DNA from 4 places in the Ensifer sp. GW101-20A05 genome. Region 4 is predicted to be linked to each of the others. Evidence: riboswitches for the same ligand, from Rfam matches in the RefSeq annotation. Region 4 holds a riboswitch; each other region holds the start of a gene.

Region 1 (5,011 bases), on a different contig from region 4:
GGTTGTGGCAGCGCAGTTGCCAATGCCGACACGCTACGGCGCGTTGCAATCAAGCCTGCGCCCTGCAACACGCCCTGATCCTTCAGGCTTCGATCTGGACATCTCCCAGCGGCCGCGAGCAGCAGGCGAGGATGTAGCCCTCGTCGACCTCGTCATCGAGAATACCGCCATTGTGGTTCATCTCGACCTCGCCCGCGACCTTCATCACCCGGCAGGTGCCGCAGATTCCGCCCTCGCAGGCAGCGCCGATCCTCACACCATTGGCACGCGCCGTCTGCAGGATCGTTTGGCCGGGTTTCGCCTCGACCTCCTTGCCGCTCATGGTGAAGGCGACCTTGGCCGCCTGAACCTCACCATCATCGCCGGCACCGGCGCGCACGGCGATCTCTTCCGCGGCAGGTGCTGCCGCCGGCTGGAAGCTCTCCTCGTGATAGCGGGCCATGTCGAAGCCGGCTGCCTTCAGCATCTCGCGCACACCGCGCATGAACGGTTCCGGACCGCAGCAGAACACCGTGCGCTCCTGGAAGTCGGGAGCGAGCAACGGTAGCTTGGCACCGTCGATGCGGCCGCGCAGGCCATGCCAGCCGTGACGCGCCTCGTGCCCCTCGACGATGAAGCCGAGGTTCAGCCCGGACATCTGTGTCGCCAGAACCTCGAGCTCCGAGCGAAACAGAAGGTCGTCCGGCCGGCGAGCACAGGAGATGAAGGTGACATCGGTCTCCGGCACGCAGTCGGCCATCCAGCGCGTCATCGACATCATCGGGGTGATGCCGGATCCGGCGGAGATAAACAGGTACTTTTCGCCGGGATGACGGACGAAGCTGAAATCTCCGAGCGGTCCAAAAGCCCGGAGCTTCATGCCCGGCTTCAGGTGATCGAACATCCAGCGGGTGCCGACGCTGTCGGCCTGCGCCTTCACCGTGACGGCAATCGACAGCGGTCGCGATGGCGTCGACGACAGGGTGTAGGTGCGCATGACCGGTTCGTCGGCGACCGGCAATTCGAGGGTGACGAACTGGCCGGGCAGATAACGAAACCAGGCGGGCTTCTCCGCACGGAAGGTGAAGGTCATGACATCGGCGGTTTCGACAACCGCCGATGTGCATTCGAGCATCTGCTGCCGGTCGATCCAGACATGCAGTTCGTCGAAATGATGGAAGGAGGACGCCATCTGCATGTCAGGCGACCTTTGAGAGCGGAGCCGCATCGCCCTGCAGGCGCTGCTCCATGAACTTGCAGTACCATTCGACGAACTGCATCACGCCACCCTCGTGCTCCGGCGAATACGGACCGGGCTCATAGGCCGGCGAGCGGATGCCGAAGGCATTTTCCTCGACGATCTGGCGATCCTGGTCGTTGGTCTCGGTCCAGACATGAGTCAGATCCTCGAGCGTGTAGTCGACACCTTCGACCGCGTCCTTGTGGACCAGCCACTTCGTTGTCACCTGCGTGAGTTCCGGCCCCAGCGGCAACACGCGGAAGGTGATGGCGTGATCCGAAAGCACGTGGTTCCAGGTCGTGGGGTAATGGAACATCAGGAGCGTGCCGATCTGCTTCTGCCTGACATCGGCCGACAGCGCCCTTTTTACGGCGGGCGCACCCGACATGGTGTAGCTTTCGGCATTATCGACCAGCGGCATGCGCGCGGCGCGGAACTGGCCGGTCGGCGACATCCGGAACTCGCTCGGCAGGCCCTCGGCCTCGCACTTCGCCCAATGGGCGGCAATCACCGGATCGTCCTTGGCGCCCTGCACCCCGGTCGCGGTCGGCGCTTCCGGATAGGTCCGGCAGAGTTCGGGGTGATTGGCGGCGCAGTGGTAGCACTCGCGGTTGTTCTCCCAGACGAGCTTCCAGTTGCCCTTTTCGATGATGGTGCTTTCGAAGGCGACCTTGGTCTCTCCCAGCCGGTGCGGCGCGAGGTAGGGGAATGCCAGCTCGCGGAAGGCGGCGAAATCCGCCGGCGTCTCCGACAGGTTGATGAAGATGTAGCCGCCGACCGTTTCGCAATGGATCTGCTTCAGGCTGTGGGCTGCCTTGTCGAAGTCTTCGCCCATCTGGCGTGCGAAGAGCAGCGAGCCGTCGAGCTCGTAGGTCCATTGATGATAGGGACAGACGAGCTTTGCCGAAGAGCCCTTGTGCTGCGTGCAGACGCGGGAGCCGCGGTGGCGGCAGGAGTTGTGGAGCGCGCGGATCGTGCCCTGGCGATCGCGGGTGATGACGACCGGATAGTCGCCGACCTGGACGGTGAAATAGTTGCCGGCCCGCGGGATTTCGCAATCGTGGCCGATGAACAGCCAATCCCGATACCAGATGTTTTCCAGGTCCTGCCGGTAATAGTCGGGGTCGATGTAGAAGGCCCGATCGAGGCTGTAGCCGTCACGCCGGCCCTTCAGCTTGCGAAGCATATCGGTCTTGGTATCCATGTCCTGTCCTCATGCGCCATGTTTCGGAGAGGCAGGACAGGAACCCGCATGGGCGCACGCCCATGCGTTTTAGGCTCCGATCCGGCTGCCCGCCGCAACCCGTTACGGTTATGTCTGTCAAGGCTGGTTTCCGGGCTCAGGAGCCGTCCTTCGAAGGACCAGCCCGGCGCCTTCCCGGACGGAAAACCGTCCAGTGGCCTTTTGCCGAGCCTTTCGCTCCACCACCGTTGCGGGGGCAGCGCCGGGATTTGACCGGCTTCCCAATTCTCCGCCTTCCCCTTTGGAAGACGACACCTTGAGTAAGGATATGTAAGCGCGGAAGGCGCCTCGGCAGGCGCCGGATAGCGACATTCAATTCCAGAATGACGACACGATCGAAACCGCCTTTTGGAAACGGATGCGAGAATTTTTCACTTTATAAACATATAGATAGATCAAAAATTGGGCAGATTCCGGCTTTTGTGACTGACATGACGCAGACACAGGAAGGCTTCGCCCGTTTGCGACATTCCCATGAATGTGCAGGGGCATCTTCCGCGAACGAAAGGAAATCCTTCATTAACCATAAGCCACTAGGCTTGCCGGCGGACGAAGATGTCCGGCAGGCAGATGGCACACTGACGATCATGGCAAAGTTCAGATATTACGACGCTGCGGCCGAGAAGCCGCCGGCGGTCATGCCGAAGACGGCCGTTCACACCGAGTTTCTGCGCACCGGCAGGATCAACCGCCGGCAATGGCTGCCGAGCGAGCGACGGTATCTGAGCTACGAAGAAGTCGCGGACAGGACCGGCAAGAAGCTCGCGACCGCCGGTGACACGACGCACAAGCGGATCAACGGCTTTCATGCCTCGATCCAGTTTCCCAAGCTGATTTTTCACCGCACGCTCGTCGGCAAGCCGCATCTCGGCTATTGCCATGTGACGGCGGCGCGGACGGCGGTCACGCCTTCCAAGGACATCACCTGGTCGTTCTACTTCGCCAATTTCTTCAGCGACCTTGGTGATGAGACGCATTTCTTCGACCGTATCCAGAGCGGCTATTCCCGCATGTATTTCGCGGTCGCGATCGAGCCGAACGCCGAAGACGGACAGATGGTCATCAACCGCAACGTCCGCGACAACGGGCTCCTCTTCCGCACGGACGACCCCAAGGTTGCTCTCAAGAACGTGCTGATGCTGGGTGCCCGGGACTCCGCGCTGCGCCGCATTATCCGCAGTCTCTGAGGCAGCAACCGAACGCCCCCAAAAAAATCGTTCTGTTTTCCCGGCACGTCCGTTAAGGAAGCGTCGGAAAGGAAACGGCATGGCAGAGATCATCGACACAGGCAGGGAACCGGACCGCGCGATCGAACGCGCCTGCGCCGTTCTTGCCGAAGGCGAACCGGTCGCCATTCCCACCGAAACCGTCTATGGCCTTGCCGCCGACGCCACCAATCCCGATGCGATCAGCCGCATCTACGAGATGAAGGGCCGGCCGCGCTTCAATCCGCTGATCTCGCATGTCTCCGACATGGCGATGGCCGAGGCCCATGTGCGCTTCGACCCGATTTCCCGACGCCTGGCGGAAACCTTCTGGCCCGGACCCCTGACGCTGATCTTGCCGCAGCGGCCCGATAGCAGCGTGCATGCGCTGGCCTCGGCCGGCCTCGACACGCTTGGCATCCGCATGCCCGACGGCTTTTCGCGCCGGGTGATCGCCCGCTTCGGGCGGCCGCTCGCAGCGCCCAGCGCCAACACCTCGGGCAAGATCAGCCCGACCAGTGCGGTCCATGTCGATGCGGATCTCGGCGAAAAGCTGAAACTGATCCTCGACGCAGGCCCGGCCGAAATCGGCTTGGAGTCCACGATCATCAAGGTCGATGGCGACGAGATCCGGCTGCTCCGCCCCGGCGGCCTCGATGCCGCAGAAATCGAGCGCCTGCTCGATCGTCCGGTGATCCGACCGGAAACGGCGGGAGCAACGATCGAGGCGCCGGGCATGCTGGCCTCCCACTACGCGCCCGGCGCGGCCGTCAGGCTCGATGTTGCCGATGTGCGTGCGGGCGAGGCCTTGATCCGCTACGGCGGCGGCCGGATCGCCGGCGAGGAACAGGCGGCCATCGTTCTCGATCTCAGCCCGACCGGAAATCTTCACGAAGCGGCAGCCAATCTCTTCGACTACATGAAGCGGGCCGACGCCAGCGGCGCTGCGACGATCGCCTTCGGGCCGATCCCTTCGGAAGGATTGGGAGAAGCGATCATCGACCGGCTGCAGCGTGCGGCGGCGCCGCGAGGGTGAGATCGCGTGCGGCTTCTCCTCCGCACCCCGCCCTCACCGGACGGCCGCGATTGCGGTTATGATCGCAGCCGATAGGAACCGAGGATCGTGTCTTCAGATCGACCGATCTGATAGCGCGCTCAAGCGCAGTGCGAAGGCAGACTCATGACGACCCTTCCCTCTCCTGAACTCATCGCCTCCTTCGTCGAGATCGTCGGCAGCGCCAATGCGGTCACCGCCGAAGCGGACAAGGCGCGCTATCTCGTCGAATCCCGCGGGCTCTTTCGCGGCACGACGCCGATGGTGCTTCGCCCCGGTTCGGTCGACGA
Region 2 (5,011 bases), on a different contig from region 4:
GACCGTCGATACGGCGCTGCTGATCGCCGGATGCCTGACCACCTCCGCTTATTTCTCCGGCGAGGACACGGGGGAATGCGAGATCCGCACGCTCGCCGAAAGGCTCTATGCTCGCGTGGATTGGCGCTGGGCGTTGAACCGCAGTGACACACTGACGATGGGCTGGCGCCCGCCCGGCCGGTTCCTGAAGCATCGCTGGCGTGGGTACAGCGAGGCGCTGCTGCTCTATGTGCTGGCGCTCGGGGCGCCCGATCATGCGATCGAGCCGGAGCACTACGCCGCCTTTACGGAGGGTTACGACTGGATCGCGGCTGACGGCGGGCCCCATCTCCATGCGGCGCCGCTGTTCATCCACCTGTTCCCGCAGGCCTGGCTTGACCTTCGCGGTCTCGGCGATCGGCCGATGCGCGAAAGGGGGACGGATTACTTCGAGAATACCCGGCGCGCCATCGCGCTGCAGCGCGACCATGCGTGGCGAAATCCCGGTGGCTTCGCCGGCTATGGCGAACGCCTCTGGGGGATCAGTGCCTGCCATGCGCCACGCGGCCGGCTGCGCCTCAAGGACGGACGCTGGCAGCGGCTTTTGGGCTACGTCAACCGCGGCGCACCCTTCGGTCCGGATGACGGCACGCTCGTGCCCTGGGCTGCAGCGGCCTGTCTGCCTTTCGATCCGGATGCGTCCCTATCGGCCCTCGGCCATGTCGCGGCCGGCTATCCCGGGCTGCTGAGAGAGGGGCGCTTTCCGGGCGGCTTCAATCCGAGCCTTCCAGGCCAGGGGCCCGCGGGTTGGATCGACGAGCGTGTCGTCGGCCTTGACCAGGGGCTCGTCGTGATGATGATCGAGAATTGGCGGAGCGGCTTCGTCTGGGAGCTGACACGCAGCCTGCCGGCGATCCGGCGCGGTCTTGAGCGCGCGGGATATGAGGGCGGCTGGCTGGCGACGGAGACGGCATGAATTCGAGAGATCACCAGCGGATGGCGCAGACGGTCGAGGGATATTCACCGCAGGCGCAGGCGGTGGTCGAGCGGTTGCACGCCCAGTTCCCCGACGCCGGTGTCTCGCTCGGGCCGGCGGACAGTGCCTTCAGCGCACCGGCCGCCTTCTGGGCCGCTGGCGGGGCCGGGATCGAGGAGAGCCTTGCCTATCAGGACTTTTTCGCAATCGGCATGACGGACCGGATCCGGGCGGCACATCTGATCGCCTTCTACAGCCGCCAGCTGAGCGTGGTTCTCGGCGCGCTCTATCTTGGCGCAGGTCTTCAGGCGCAGATCGCCGGCATTCGCTTCGAAGACTGGACCCGCCTCCACCAAGACCGGGAAGTTGCCGGCAAGCGTTATCATTTCCGCCTCGGTCTGGCGGAAGGGCCGCAGCATGCCGAAGGCATCAGCGCTTTCGAGCGCGGCTTCACGGCCCATCTGGCGCCGGTCATCGCGGTCCTGAAAAAGCGCACCGGGCTTTCTTCCGGGGCGCAGTGGCGGCTGGCAGCGGATTCCCTTGCCGGAGCGTTCCTGGAGATCGGTCGCGCGATCGGTGACGAGGCGCGCGGCATGGCCGAGGCGCTTGCGATCGTCAAGCGGCGGGGCTCGCGGTTGTTCTCGGAAGAGCTCTGCTACGAGGAGATCTCCGCGGTCGATCCGGCAAGCGGCGCGCAACTGTCGCGCCAGTATCGGATCCGTTGCGGCTGTTGTCTTTATTTCCGAACGGAGGGTGGCAGCTTCTGCGATACTTGCGTCCTGCTCGAGCCGGACGATCGCCGCGCGCGGCTGGCCGCGCATCTCATGCAAAACGGCGGGGCCTGAACCCCGCCGTCGTTTGTTCAGGTGCCCACGGGGGGGGCGTGATCGGCCGGATCAGTTTGCTCTCGCGAAACGCTCGTTGATGAAGCCGGAGACGACGCCGAGCACGATCCAGAAGGCGAGCGTGGTGGCGAGTGCGGCAACCGCAAACTCGGCGCCGAGCACGGCCGGGACGTTGCTGGAAATGTCTAATGGCTGCGGCGCGCCGTAGACGTGCGGCGCGGCGATCAACGCGAGGCCGACGACCTTGGACACGATTTCTTCGCGCAGCACCACCAGATAGAGGCCGACGGCCGAAAGGGCGACGGTTGCCAGCCACCAGGTCTGGCGGTCGCCAAGTTCGGCGGCCGGGAAACCCGGCAGTTCCGGCGGCAGGCCGATCGCCGGCAGCATGTGCACGGCAAGCCAGCCGCAGGCGCCCCAGAGCGCGCCGTTCCTGAGCGTGATCGGATAGCCGATCACCAGGCTGACACCGGCCAAGAGCAGGCCGAAGCCGGAGCCGGTGACGAGATTGGCGATGAGCGTGCCGGAGAACCGGCTCATGCCGAACATGATGCCGCCTTCCTCGTGTTCGCCCTCATGCGCATAGGCCGGCGTGATCGGCGAAAGCGTGTCGAGCAGGGCGCCAAGCGGCGAGACCGCCTTCAGCGACGAATGCTGGTCGTGACCCTCGGCGGCGGGTTGCGTCGTTCCAGGCTGTGCAGCGGGCTGTTCGGTTGCGGCCGGAGCCTCGCCTTCGAATTCCTCCGCATGCAGGATCAGCGGGGTTACCCTAAGTTCCTGGGCGCCGGTCATGAAGACACCGGCAATCAGTCCGGCCACGATCGCGGCCAGAAGCGTTCTGACAATCATCTTGAATTCCCTCGATAACGGCAAAACCCACGCGCTGCGGCGTGGTTTGCAAGCCTTCCCGTTCTGTCATGCGGACGGCCGTTGCGCGCCGGACGAACCGGCATGCACAAACACCGACATCCGGCACAGGCCGGATGCGTTCATGTCCGCAGACACTTCGATGCGGAACGTGAGTTACGTTCCGGAACATCGTCTTAGTGGCAGGGGAAGCCGTAGGAGTGGCGGGTGTCGTGCGCGGTGTCGTGCAGCACTGCCGAGTTGGCAAGGCCGGCGCCGAAGACGAGGAATGCGCCGATGAAGAGCGCGATGACGCCAGCGGTCAGACGATCGCTGAGGGAGAGCGGAATGCTCGAAACAGTAGACGTAGCCATGACAACCTCCGTGATGGCATCGGGAAATTCCCGGTGTGGGCCCTATGCCCGTATCGAGTGGCAGGTTTCCTGGCTCACGGCGCTGGGCGGGAAGCCCTGGATCAGCCTCGCCTTCCCAGATCGACCACCCTCTCGTGGTCTCTTCCAGTGGCTTCTTCCGGATCGCTCCGGAATGGCAGATCGACGTCGCTCTACAGTCGCGGGGTCGGCCGTGATGTGAATGCCCAGCATGGGTCCATCCGTCACGTTCCCGTTTACTCCCGAAACACGTTCGTGTCCCGGGAACCAATCGATCTCTGATGATTAGGATCGCACCCCTAATATGTCAATTGGACTTGCGCCGCCGCCCGGTCCATCCGCGACAAAATCGCGGATGATCATGCGTTTATAGGCCTCGACGATGCGGTCGCCCTCGGCGCGATCGACCGACACCGCAAGCCGCATGGTGCAATCGCCGAGATGCATGATCAGGAAAGCGGCACTGTCGATGGTTTCGCGCGGGGTTTCGGGCACAAGCCGGGCCCAGACATCGGCAAGCAGTTTTCCGCCGGCGCGGCTTTGCAGAAGATCGATCTCGCGCAGCGCCTTGTCGGCCTGCATTGCCGACCAGATGTCGCGCATGACGGGCTCGGCCAGAAACATGTCGTAGTAGATGTCGAACAGCACCGAGAAAGCGTCGCGCAGTTCTGCGAGCGATGTGACCTTGGCAAGCTCGGCCGCGATGCACTCGTTGCACACGGCATTGTAGCGCTCGGCCAGCGTGCGCACGATCGCCGCCTTGTCGGGGAAGTACTGGTAGAGCGATCCGATCGAAATTCCAGCCTTTTCAGCAACTTCGCTCATGCGCATGGCGTCGCTGCCCTTTTCCTGAATGAGCGCCGTCGCGCAGGCTAGGATCTGTTCGACGCGCTCGCGGCTGCGTTTCTGGCTGGGTGTCCGGCGCAGGGCGGTTTCGTCTTCGGCGGGAACCGCGGATGGGCTTGTTTCTGTAATCATGAGTGATGCTCACATTTTGGCTTGACTCTTAAAATACGAGGATTTATCACATTTGCAAATGTGAGAGATGCTCATGTTTGTTGATGAACCTTAGGAGGAAACGATGTCTCAGAAAGTCACACTGGTTTTGGGCGGTACCGGCAAGACGGGGCGGCGGGTGGCTGAGCGCCTTCAAGAGCGGGGTGTTGCGGTGCGCATCGGCGCACGCTCGGCATCACCGTCCTTTGACTGGACGGACGAGGCGACCTGGGCGAATGTGCTCGAAAATGTCGATCGCATCTATGTCTGCTACCAGCCCGATCTGGCGGTGCCCGGCTCTGTTGAGACCATCCGCAAGTTCGCAAGCCTTGCCGTGGGCGCCGGCATCAGGCGGCTGGTGCTCTTGTCGGGGCGCGGCGAGGACGAGGCGGAAGCGGCCGAGCGCGAATTGCAGGCCTCCGGCGCTGACTGGACGATCGTTCGGGGGAGCTGGTTCTTCGAAAACTTCAACGAAGGCTTCCTGGCCGAGGGGGTCTCAAGCGGTTCGGTCTTCCTGCCCGTGGATACAGTCACCGAGCCTTTCGTCAGCTGCGACGACATCGCTGACGTCGCGGTTGAAGCGCTTCTCGACGATGATCATGTCGGCAAGGTCTATTCTCTGACCGGCCCGCGGCTGATGACCTTTGCTGAAGCCGTGGCCGAGATCGCTGCCGCGGCCAAACGCCCGATCTCCTATCAGGCCGTGCCGGTTGGCGACTTCGCCGCGCAATTGCAGGCTGACGGTGTGCCTGATGACTATGTCGAACTCATCCGCTATCTCTTCACCTCGGTGCTCGACGGGCGCAATTCGAGTGTGACGTCTGACGTCGAGCGCGTGCTTGGGCGGCGGCCGCGCGACTTTGCAACCTACGCCCGCGAGACCGCAGCAACTGGTGTCTGGAGTATTGCCGCATGATCCCGCTGATCCCCGCTCTGGCGTTTGCCGCCGCGATCGGTTCCGGCCTGATGGCCGGGTT
Region 3 (5,011 bases), on a different contig from region 4:
AGCCGAGCACGAGACCGGCAAGCAGGGCGCCGCCTGACGTGGATAGCCCGATCGGAATACCGCCGATCGTTATCGTCAGCGCCCCGATCATCGCGCCGATGAACAGACCCCAGCCGAGGAAGGCGATGTCGGTGGTTTCGACCGGGCGATCGGCAAAGCCGAGAGCCTTGATCGCCGCTTCGACGTGCCTCCTGGCGCCGCCGATGGTGACGATGTCGCCACGCTCGACGGTCGTGCCGGGAAGGACCGGGATCTCGACCAGCGAGCGCACGATCTTGCGGGCATAGACGCCGCGCGCCCAATCCATCGTGCTGACTTCGGCGAGTGTCTTTCCGGCCAGCGCCTTGCTGGTCACGTAGACGTCGACGATCTCGGCCTCCGCGTTCAGAAGCTCCTTGTCCTCGACCTCCGTCAGCTTGCTGTCCAGGTTTTCGACGAGCAGGGCGCGCCTGCCCGAGAAGGCGACGACGTCGCCCGGCTGCAGCACGGTGTTGCCATCCGCTTCGATGATCTGATCGCCTCTTCGCAGGCGCTCGACGAAGACGCGAATGCCGGGAAGCAGGTTCTTGACCGGCGTTCCGGTTAGCCCGCTTGCTTCGTCGATCCGATAGGCCCGAAGGCCGAAATCATGATAGGCGCGGGTGATGCCGGGTTCGCTGCTCTCGGTGCCGCCGCCGAGCTTGGTCTCATACTCCTTGCAGGCCGCCGGAAGATCGATGCCGAGAAGTTTTGGGCCAAGCTGGGCGAGGATGATGGCAGAGCCGATCGTGCCCCAGATGTAGGTGACCGCATAGGCAATCGGAATCTGGTCGGCAAAGGTCTTGGCCTGCTCCGGCGTCAGCCCGAGCGAATTGATCTGGTCCGTGGCAACGCCGATCGCAGCCGAGATCGTCTGCGACCCGGCATACATGCCGGCGCCGTAGCCAAGCGGAAGCCCGGCGATCAGCGCGCAGAGATAGGGAACGATGAGGCACAGCACCAGGACAGACAGCGCAAAGGCAATCTGTTTCGGCCCATCGGTGCTCAAGCCGCGCACGAATTGCGGGCCGACACCGTAGCCGACGGCGAACAGGAAGATCAGGAACAAGGTGGACTTCAGATCACCGGAAACCTGGATGCCCAGCTGCCCGATGAGAACACCCGCCAGAAGCGTAGCGGTGACGTTTCCGAGATTGAACCCCGCGACCTTGATGGGCCCGATCAGGAAACCGATGCCGAGGGCGAGGAAGACGGCGACCGGCGGATAGGTCCGAAGCGTCTCGACGAAGAAGTCAATTGGATTCACTGCCATCCCCTGTAGAAAGTTGCGTTGCCATCACTTCATTTCGGGACTTGCGCGGCTAAGTTGATTTTATCGGTGGCTTGTCGATGCCCAATCCTAGCTTTGGCAATTGTCGCTTCGGCTGCTGATTTTCTCAACGGCCTTGGGGTTACGTGAGCGTAACGTACGTTAAATTTCTGGCTTTTGCGGCCAGTGGGGGCTGATGAGCGCTGCGCGGCATCGGTCCGAAAGCGTCGGGTCGGGCGGTCGTGCGAAGGCAAGTTCGGGAGGGCGGCGGCGCGCCGGTCCCGATGAAGGCACACGGTCCCACTACGGCGGATTTCGCCGGCTATTCAACTCTGGCATTGTATTTCTATGTTATCGCATAACGGATGGACATGACGAAACGCCGCATGTCGATGGACCCGGAGCACATGCCCCCGCAGTTGCTTCATCCGCGCGCCGCGAAGCTTGAAGTGACGGGGGCGCTCATCCGTTCGTTTCACGAGCAAGGCCGGCAATTGCGGCCAGTCTTGCGCTCCGCTTCAGATGGCGACGCCTTCGAGTGCTATGATCCGTGTCCTGGCACAGCGCTCACGGATCGCCTTCAGGCGCTGATAGTCCGGCGATTGGTACCAGGAGAGCAAGGCTTGCATGTCCGGGAACTCAAGGATGACGAGCCGGTGCGGTTCCCAGTCGCCTTCAAGCACCCGGGTTGCGCCACCGCGGCCGAGATAACGCCCGCCATAGCGGGCCTCCGTCGCCGGCACCTCTCTTTTGTATTCCTCGAAGGTCGCTGCATCGGTGATATCGACATCGGCGATCAAATAGGCAGCCATGGCAGAGCTCCTTTCCCGACAAGCCAAGGAGCAAGGATACGCCGGTCGTCGCCGTCAGGCGAGACTCTCGCCCGCGGCGGCCGGCAGGGTGACTTAGGATCATTTCCTTGTTGATTGTTGTTATGTTATTTTATAACAGTCGGTACATGACGAAACGCCGCATGTTGATAGATCCCGGCCGCCCAACCCCATCGGTTGTATCCGCTGCCGATTCATGCGAGGAAGAGCGCGATGGTGCTGCGTCCGCGACAATGCGGAAGCGGCTGAAAAGGGAACACGGAACGGACGACCCTGACGGGACCGAAACCGTGGCTGCCCCCGCAACTGTGAGCGGACAGCGCATTCACACCATGTCACTGGCCAAAGGCCGGGAAGACGTGGATGCGCCGCGACCCGCGAGCCAGGAGACCTGCCATCGAACCGATCAACCACAACGGACGGGGTGTTCCGATGGAAAAGAACTGGCTTTCGCGCGACGGTTTTCCGTCACCCTGCCGCTTCGCCATCTCTTGCCGTCAGTCCGGCGGAGAGAGAGAATGGCTGAGCCGACTTCAAGACAGCATAAGATAACGGTCTGCACCGATTGCCGCTTTACCGGCGGCCCCTGCATGCCGGGCGCCGAGCTGATAAAGCGGCTCAACCGCAGCATTGCCGCCCTCGGCGCGCCGCTCGATAGTGATTTCTCGATTGCCGGCACGGTCTGCATGGCGGCATGCACGCGCCCCTGCACCATCGCCTTCCAGGCGACGGGCAAGGCGACCTATCTCTTTGGCGACATTTCGCCGGAAGAGGACATCGACGATCTCGTCCGCTTTGCCGCCACCTATGTGGAGCGCGGCGACGGCATGACGCGGGCTGCCGAACGGCCGCGCGGACTGAAGGGCAAGACGCTCGCCCGCATCCCGGCGGCCATGCTCGTCTCCGAAGACGTTGCGGGCCATTTCCAATGAGTGCGACACGCATGCGCTCAAGCGCGTTTGGTGCGTCGGGGATGGACGCGTGGCGCTGCCGGGGTGGGATCAGACCATGACCTGCACCGCAACAGGAGCCGCCCTTCGCGTTAAGGGGCTTTGCTGGGGGCCGCGCCCGGGGTTGAAGCTGGTCGACGACATGGACTTCGCGATCGAGGCGGGCAGCCGGCTTGCGATCCTCGGGCCGAACGGGGCCGGCAAGACCTCGCTTCTGCGCTGCCTTTACCGGGCGGTGCAGCCGAATGCGGGCCGCATCGAGGTCGACGGCGTCGACCTCTGGTCGACCTCGGCGCGCGAAGCGGCGAAAACGATCGCCGTCGTGCTTCAGGAAATGCCCGGCGATTTTCCCTTCAGCGTGCGCGACGTGGTGATGATGGGCCGCATCCCGCGGCGGGAGGGGCTCAACGGCTGGACGGACACCGACCGTGAGCGCGTGCAGCACGCGCTCTCCCATCTCGATCTCGCCCATCTGGCCGGCCGCCAGTTCTCGACGCTCTCGGGCGGCGAGAAACAGCGGGTGCTGATTGCCCGGGCGCTTGCCCAGGAGCCGCGCATCATCATCCTCGATGAGCCGACCAACCATCTCGACATCCGCCACCAGCTCGAAATCCTCGAGCTCTTGCAGACGCTGAAGCTGACGATCGTATCGACGCTGCACGACATCAATCTCGCCGCCGAATTCGCGACTGACGTGGCGATCGTGACGGCGGGGCGGCTCACCGCCTTTGGCACACCCGACGCGGTGCTGAGCCCGCGGGCGCTGTCCTCCGCCTTCGGTGTCACCGCCACCGCCCACAGCACCGCCGTTGCCGGCACCGCCCGTTTCTCCTTTTCACTTCCTCGGGATCCATTTCATGAAGATCAACATTGCCTCCTCTGCCTTCCTGTTTCTCATCGCCACTGCTGTGCCGGCGCTCGCCTATCCGGTCACCGTCAAGAGCTGCAACCGCGAGGTGACCTTCGATGCCGCGCCGAAGCGGGCGATCGCCAACGACGTCAATCTGGTCGAGATGATGCTGGCGCTGAAACTGCAGGACCACATGGTCGGCTACACCGGCGTTTCCGGCTGGAAGACGCTGGATGAAAAGCTGCGCGAGGGCGTCAAGGAACTGCCGGAGCTTGCGGAGAAATATCCGACCAAGGAAGTGCTCCTCAACGCCGACGCCGATTTCTTCTTCGCCGGCTGGAACTACGGCATGAAGGTCGGCGGCGAGGTGACGCCCGAGACCTTGGCGCCGTTCAAGATCGGCGTCTACGAACTGACCGAATCCTGCATCCATGTCATGGCCAGGGAAAAGCCTACGATGGACGACATGTTCGTCGATCTCCTCAACCTCGGCCGCATCTTCGGGGTCGAGGATCGCGCCGAGGCGCTGGTCGACGGCTACCGCCGCCAACTGGCCGCGATCACCGAGGCAAATGCCGGCCGCGAAAAGCCGACGCGCGTCTTCGTCTATGATTCCGGCGAAGAAAAGCCCTTCACATCCGGCCGCTTCGGCATCCCGACGGCGATGATCGAGGCGGCCGGTGGCGCCAACATCATGGACGACGTCGACAAGAGCTGGGTGGAGGTCTCCTGGGAGCCGGTGATCGATCGCAATCCGGAGGTCGTGGTGATCGTCAACTACGGCGAGGTGAAGGCCGAGGACAAGATTGCCTTCATGAAGAACAATCCGGCCTTCGCCAATATCGATGCGGTGAAAAACGACCGCTTCGTGGTCCTCGATTATGTCGAGGCGACGCCGGGGCCGCGCAACATCGACGCCATTGCCCGGCTCGCCGAGGTCTTTCACGGCGAAGGCCTGTAACCGATGCTGGCTGAGGATACGTCGCCTGGTCCCGCTACCGTTTCGCGGGTTCTCTCCGTTCGGGCGATCCGCGGCGGGGTCGGGGTGTTCGCGGCGCTGCTTTTGCTTCTTCTGACTGTGACCGTGGGCGTG
Region 4 (5,011 bases):
GTAGGGGTATCCGCTCTCGAACTGGATTTCGGCAATGATCTGGAAGAAATCGCGCGCCTTGATCTTCCGCTTGCGGATACGAGCATCCTCGACCATCTCGCGGTACTTCTCCGTCACCGAAATTTCGGTCAGCGGCACGCCGTAGACGCGCTCCACGTCATAGGGCGAGAACAGATACATGTCCTCGTTGTTGCGGGCGAGCTCGAAGGTGATGTCCGGGATGACGACGCCGAGCGACAGCGTCTTGATGCGGATCTTTTCGTCGGCATTTTCCCGCTTGGTATCGAGGAAGCGCATGATGTCCGGGTGGTGGGCATGCAGATAAACAGCACCTGCCCCTTGGCGGGCGCCAAGCTGGTTGGCATAGGAGAAGCTGTCTTCAAGCAGTTTCATGACAGGGATGATGCCGGAGGACTGGTTCTCGATCTGCTTGATCGGCGCGCCCATCTCTCTGATGTTGGTGAGCGACAGCGCCACGCCACCGCCGCGCTTGGAGAGCTGCAATGCGGAATTGATCGCGCGGCCGATGCTCTCCATGTTGTCCTCGACCCGCAGCAGGAAGCAGGAGACGAGCTCGCCGCGTTGCTTTTTACCGGCATTGAGGAAGGTCGGCGTCGCCGGCTGGAAACGCCCGGAAATGATCTCATCGACGAGATCGCGGGCAAGTCCCTCGTTGCCGCGCGCCAGTGTCATGGCCACCATGCAGACGCGATCCTCGTAGCGCTCCAGGTAGCGCTTTCCGTCAAAGGTCTTCAGCGTATAGGACGTGTAGTATTTGAACGCGCCGAGGAAGGTCGGGAAGCGGAACTTCTTCCCATAGGCGTGGTCATAGAGATCGCGGACGAAGTTGAAGGAATACTGGTCGAGAACCTGCTGCTCGTAGTAGCCCTCGGTCACCAGATAATCGAGCTTCTCCCTGAGGTTATGGAAGAAGACCGTGTTCTGGTTGACGTGCTGGAGGAAGTATTGTTTCGCCGCCAGCCGGTCTTTGTCGAGCTGGATCCGTCCCTCTTCATCATAGAGGTTCAGCATTGCGTTCAGCGCATGATAGTCCAGCGCCGCTTCCGTCGCCTTCAGGGGGCGTTCGAGTGTTGAGACGTCCAAAATCGTTCCATCCCGTTTCTGACATTGGCGACGTCCTCCTCTGTTCCGAGAAGCTCGAACCGGTAGAGGTAGGGCACCTGGCACTTGGCCGCGATGACGTCGCCGGCGATCCCGTAGGTCGCGCCGAAATTGCTGTTGCCCGCAGCAATGACGCCGCGGATGTGAGAGCGGTTGCCCGCATCGTTGAGGAAGCGGATGACCTGTTTCGGCACCGCACCCCGGCCGTCATCGCCGCAATAGGTGGGCACGACCAACACGAAAGGCTCGGAAACCGTAAGTGAAGCCTTACTTTCTTTGAGCGGTATGCGCGCTGCGCGAAGGCCGAGCTTTTCGACGAAGCGATGGGTGTTTTCCGAGCGGCTGGAAAAATAGACGATCAGGCCCACCGCCCGTCTCCTCTAGGAAAGCGCGCTGATCTTGTCGGGGCGAAAACCCGCCCAGTGTTCGGGGCCGGCGACGACGACGGGAAGCTGCATGTAGCCGAGGCCCTTGACCGTTTCGAGCGCGTCTTGGTCGATGGAGATATCAATGACCTCGTAGTTGACGCCCTGGCGATCGAGCGCTCGGTAGGTCGCGGTGCATTGGACGCAGGCGGGCTTGCTGTAGACGGTAACGTTCATTTCTTCCTCGTTTGGTCGGCTGGATGAGAGCATGAGAAGGCGCACGGACACGCAGCCGCGATCCGGCGAAATGCAGGGCTGTCATGGCTGTGGCTCGCTCGGATCTGGACGCCCGGGCATGCCTCTTCGTCAGCTGCGCGGGAAACCGCGCCTCTTGATTGGCGAGCGATAGAATTTCAATGACGCGGACATGACTTCACCCCGAAGCTTTCGACAGGCTGCCGGGGAGATGTCGAGACGATCAGGCAGGCTCATCCTGCCGCACGACAGCGCCGTGCGTCCTATCAGACGCGCAAAGATCGCTGTAGCACTTCGATTTGCTGCATGTTTTTATCCTTAAATCGGCGACGATTTAAGGAAACATGCAGTAGACTCAACCCCTCCGGACACCCGCCCGTGGACGTTTGTTGCTCGAGGCAGGTCTCCTGGCTCACGGGTCTCAGCTTCCATCCCGACCTTCCCGAGGCCTCATGCCTCAGTGGTCCAATTCCGGACAGTCGCTCGCCGTCTACAGTTGCGGGGGCAGCTACGGCATAGCCTAGCGAAAACTCGCCGACGCACCGTATTCCCGTCTTAGCTACTCAATCCCTGCGAATCGAGAGAACCTCGAACACTAGATATAGTAGTTCATCGCAAATCTGCGTCAATAGGTTCGAGGTGCCCGAAGCCGGGGTGAGAAGGTGATTTCTTTCGCCGTGTGGATAACAAGGAGTAAACGGCGGGAGGCGGCGAAACCTGTGGGTGAAGAACTTCTCGGCTTTGAGCCCCGCGCTCGCTCCGTTGCGATCACTTGCGAAGGGGCTTCGGCACGCCGCTTTTAGAAACGCCACGCCGGATCTCTCCCGAATTCGGTCCGCGGGCTGGGAAGGTGGCAGATCACGATAACTGCGCTGTGTCTTGCCTCTGCGCTCCGTCAATCGCAGAGCGACATGCTTATGTCTTTGTTTTCTCCGGGCTGGGCTCGAGGCGAAGCCCTTGCCATTTGCGGCGCGTCGCCGCAATCCCGCTCCGGCGAGGGCGGTGACCTGCGCGGATTGTCGTCCTTCGGCCAATGCCAAGGATCGGCACCATCGCCGACGCGCGCCCGGATGGTCTCCTGATCTCGCGTCAGCCCGATATCCTTCAGCTGGAATTCGCTGAACGTATCGATGGCGATGATTGGGTTGAGTGCGTTGCCGGCCCAGTTCAGGGCATGAAGGATCGTTGATCGCACTGCGCTAAGCATTGCTATCCTCTTTGTTTTTGCTGTTGTGTTCACGAAAAAAGTGAGGATTTTTGCTGCTTCGCGCAAAGCGATTTCTCGCATGCTGGCATAAAGAATGCTTATCTCAGGGCCATGAGCAAGATTCCTCCCATGAGTGCCGTGCGCGCCTTCGAAGCGGCCGCCAGACATCTGAGCTTCACCCGCGCCGCCGACGAGCTCGGCATGACGCAGGCGGCGGTCAGCTACCAGATCCGGCTGTTGGAGGAGCGCATCGGCACGCCGCTCTTCGTTCGTCTTCCGCGCGAGGTTCGGCTGACGGCGGCCGGGCGGCAGCTGGCGCCGAAGGTGACGGAAGCGATCGACCTTCTCGGGGCGGCCTTCTCGGAGATTGCCGACAAGACCGAACACCACCTGCACATTTCCGTGCTGCCGACCGTCGTGTCGAGCTGGCTCGGCCAGCGGCTCGCCTCGTTCCAGACGGCCCATCCGAACATCAGCATCCGGGTGCACATGTCGACCGAGCTGATCGACTTCAAGCGTGACGCCATCGATCTCGTGGTGCGCAGCGGCAACGGCGACTGGCCCGGCAACGACGTGTTCCCGCTTTTCCCTATCGATTACATGCCGGTCTGCACGCCGTCTTTCATGGAGAAGCACCAGCTCAGGCATCCCTCGGACGTCCTGCGTGTACGGCGCTTCGGCAACGCCAGCTGGTGGCGGCGATGGATGATCGAAACCGGGGTGGAGCCACCGGCGAGCAACGGTACCGAACTGATCTTCGACGTCCAGGCGATGGACGTCACGACGACTTTGAACGACCATGGCATCGCGATTGCCGTTTCAACCTTCCTGATGGACGAACTGAAGAGCGGCAGGCTCATCCGGCCCTTCGACCATGTGGTAAGAGATGGTCGCGCCTATTGGCTGGTCTATCCGCAGAGCAGCAGGCGGCAGAAAAAGATCCAGGCTTTTCGCGATTGGATTATTGCCGAGGCCGACGCATCGAATGCGCTGCTGGCGACAGTCGTGGGCGATTCCAGGTCGGCATCACCTCAAGCCGGGGTCGGAGCGAGCGCGCTCATGAAACCTGAATAGGGCTTGCTGAGCGGCGACGCATAGGCCCCGCGCTTGCTGGTCATAAGTCCCTGTGACACGAGTGCTTCCGCCTGCTTGACCGCGGCCGAAACGCCGTCGATGACAGGGACGTCATAGTCCGCTTGGAGCGCCCGGGCGAGATCGGCCATGCCGGCGCAGCCGAGCACGATCGCTTCTGCGCCATCCTGATTGAGCGCCAGCTCGATCTCGCGCCGGAGTTTGGCGAGCGCGTCTGATGCCTTGTCCTCCAGTTCGAGCACCGGGATGTTGGCGGCGCGGACCCTTGCCCGGTCGCCCATGCCGTAATGCCGGACGAGATTCTCGATCAGCACCCGTGACCGTTCGAGCGTGGTGACCACGGTGAAACGTTGCGCCAGCATGGCAGCGGTCGCGACGGCGGATTCGCAGAGCCCCACCACCGGTATGCGGGCGAGCGCACGGGCCGCCTCGAGGCCGGTGTCGTCGAAGCAGGCGATGACCGCGGCATCGGCGCCTGCGGCCTCGCCGTCGCGGATTTCGGCGAGCAGGCCCGGCAGGGCGACGGCGCCGTCATAATGCCCCTCGATCGAGGCCGGTCCCGATCTGGAGGTGCGCGCGAGAATTTCCGTGGCAGGGTTGGCGACAGTCCGAGCGGCCGCGGCTGCCTTGGCCGTCATCGACGCGGTGGTGTTGGGATTGATGATCAGGATGCGCATCTAGCCTAGCTCAGCTTTGCCTGGCGGCGTCGCAAGGTCAGAATGACTGCGAGCGCGACGAGGATGATGGTGAAGGAGAAGAGGGTGGTGACCGTGCCGAGCGCATAGAGCACCGGCGTCGTCACATTCGTAGTCATGCCGTAGATCTCGAGTGGCAGAGTGTTGTAGCTGCCCGAAGTCATCAGCGTGCGGGCGAATTCGTCGTAGGAGAGCGTGAAGCCGAAGAGGCCGACGCCGATCAGGCTTGGCGCGATCATCGGCAGGAGAACGTGCTGGAAGGTCTGCCAGGACGT

What was found. Region 4 has a riboswitch for cobalamin ahead of nrdH (glutaredoxin-like protein NrdH). Riboswitches for the same ligand answer to the same signal wherever they lie in the genome.
Region 1: linked by a shared signal. The riboswitch ahead of AC070A_RS13265 (aromatic ring-hydroxylating oxygenase subunit alpha) and the one ahead of nrdH (glutaredoxin-like protein NrdH) in region 4 are both predicted to bind cobalamin.
Region 2: linked by a shared signal. The riboswitch ahead of AC070A_RS03330 (CbtB domain-containing protein) and the one ahead of nrdH (glutaredoxin-like protein NrdH) in region 4 are both predicted to bind cobalamin.
Region 3: linked by a shared signal. The riboswitch ahead of AC070A_RS00840 (DUF1636 family protein) and the one ahead of nrdH (glutaredoxin-like protein NrdH) in region 4 are both predicted to bind cobalamin.

Annotation. Positions count from the first base shown of each region.
Region 1 is NZ_JBWKZT010000004.1:291,404-296,414, reverse strand. It holds gene AC070A_RS13270 (FAD-binding oxidoreductase) at 83-1,177, opposite strand; gene AC070A_RS13265 (aromatic ring-hydroxylating oxygenase subunit alpha) at 1,179-2,423, opposite strand; cobalamin riboswitch at 2,528-2,736, opposite strand; gene AC070A_RS13260 (DUF6656 family protein) at 3,050-3,649, shown strand; gene AC070A_RS13255 (L-threonylcarbamoyladenylate synthase) at 3,729-4,703, shown strand; gene AC070A_RS13250 (FAD-binding oxidoreductase) at 4,848-5,011, shown strand, end outside.
Region 2 is NZ_JBWKZT010000001.1:657,403-662,413, reverse strand. It holds gene AC070A_RS03345 (glucoamylase family protein) at 1-955, shown strand, start outside; gene AC070A_RS03340 ((2Fe-2S)-binding protein) at 952-1,800, shown strand; gene AC070A_RS03335 (CbtA family protein) at 1,852-2,649, opposite strand; gene AC070A_RS03330 (CbtB domain-containing protein) at 2,844-3,020, opposite strand; cobalamin riboswitch at 3,063-3,325, opposite strand; gene AC070A_RS03325 (TetR/AcrR family transcriptional regulator) at 3,324-4,016, opposite strand; gene AC070A_RS03320 (NAD(P)H-binding protein) at 4,120-4,950, shown strand; gene AC070A_RS03315 (anthrone oxygenase family protein) at 4,947-5,011, shown strand, end outside.
Region 3 is NZ_JBWKZT010000001.1:159,606-164,616, reverse strand. It holds gene aspT (aspartate-alanine antiporter) at 1-1,285, opposite strand, end outside; gene AC070A_RS00845 (DUF1330 domain-containing protein) at 1,807-2,100, opposite strand; cobalamin riboswitch at 2,316-2,531, shown strand; gene AC070A_RS00840 (DUF1636 family protein) at 2,637-3,050, shown strand; gene AC070A_RS00835 (ABC transporter ATP-binding protein) at 3,211-4,155, shown strand; gene AC070A_RS00830 (ABC transporter substrate-binding protein) at 4,082-4,879, shown strand; gene AC070A_RS00825 (FecCD family ABC transporter permease) at 4,883-5,011, shown strand, end outside.
Region 4 is NZ_JBWKZT010000002.1:145,322-150,332, reverse strand. It holds gene nrdE (class 1b ribonucleoside-diphosphate reductase subunit alpha) at 1-1,104, opposite strand, end outside; gene nrdI (class Ib ribonucleoside-diphosphate reductase assembly flavoprotein NrdI) at 1,074-1,490, opposite strand; gene nrdH (glutaredoxin-like protein NrdH) at 1,503-1,724, opposite strand; cobalamin riboswitch at 2,123-2,348, opposite strand; gene AC070A_RS05755 (hypothetical protein) at 2,638-3,117, opposite strand; gene AC070A_RS05750 (LysR substrate-binding domain-containing protein) at 3,079-4,023, shown strand; gene AC070A_RS05745 (aspartate/glutamate racemase family protein) at 3,981-4,718, opposite strand; gene AC070A_RS05740 (ABC transporter permease) at 4,724-5,011, opposite strand, start outside.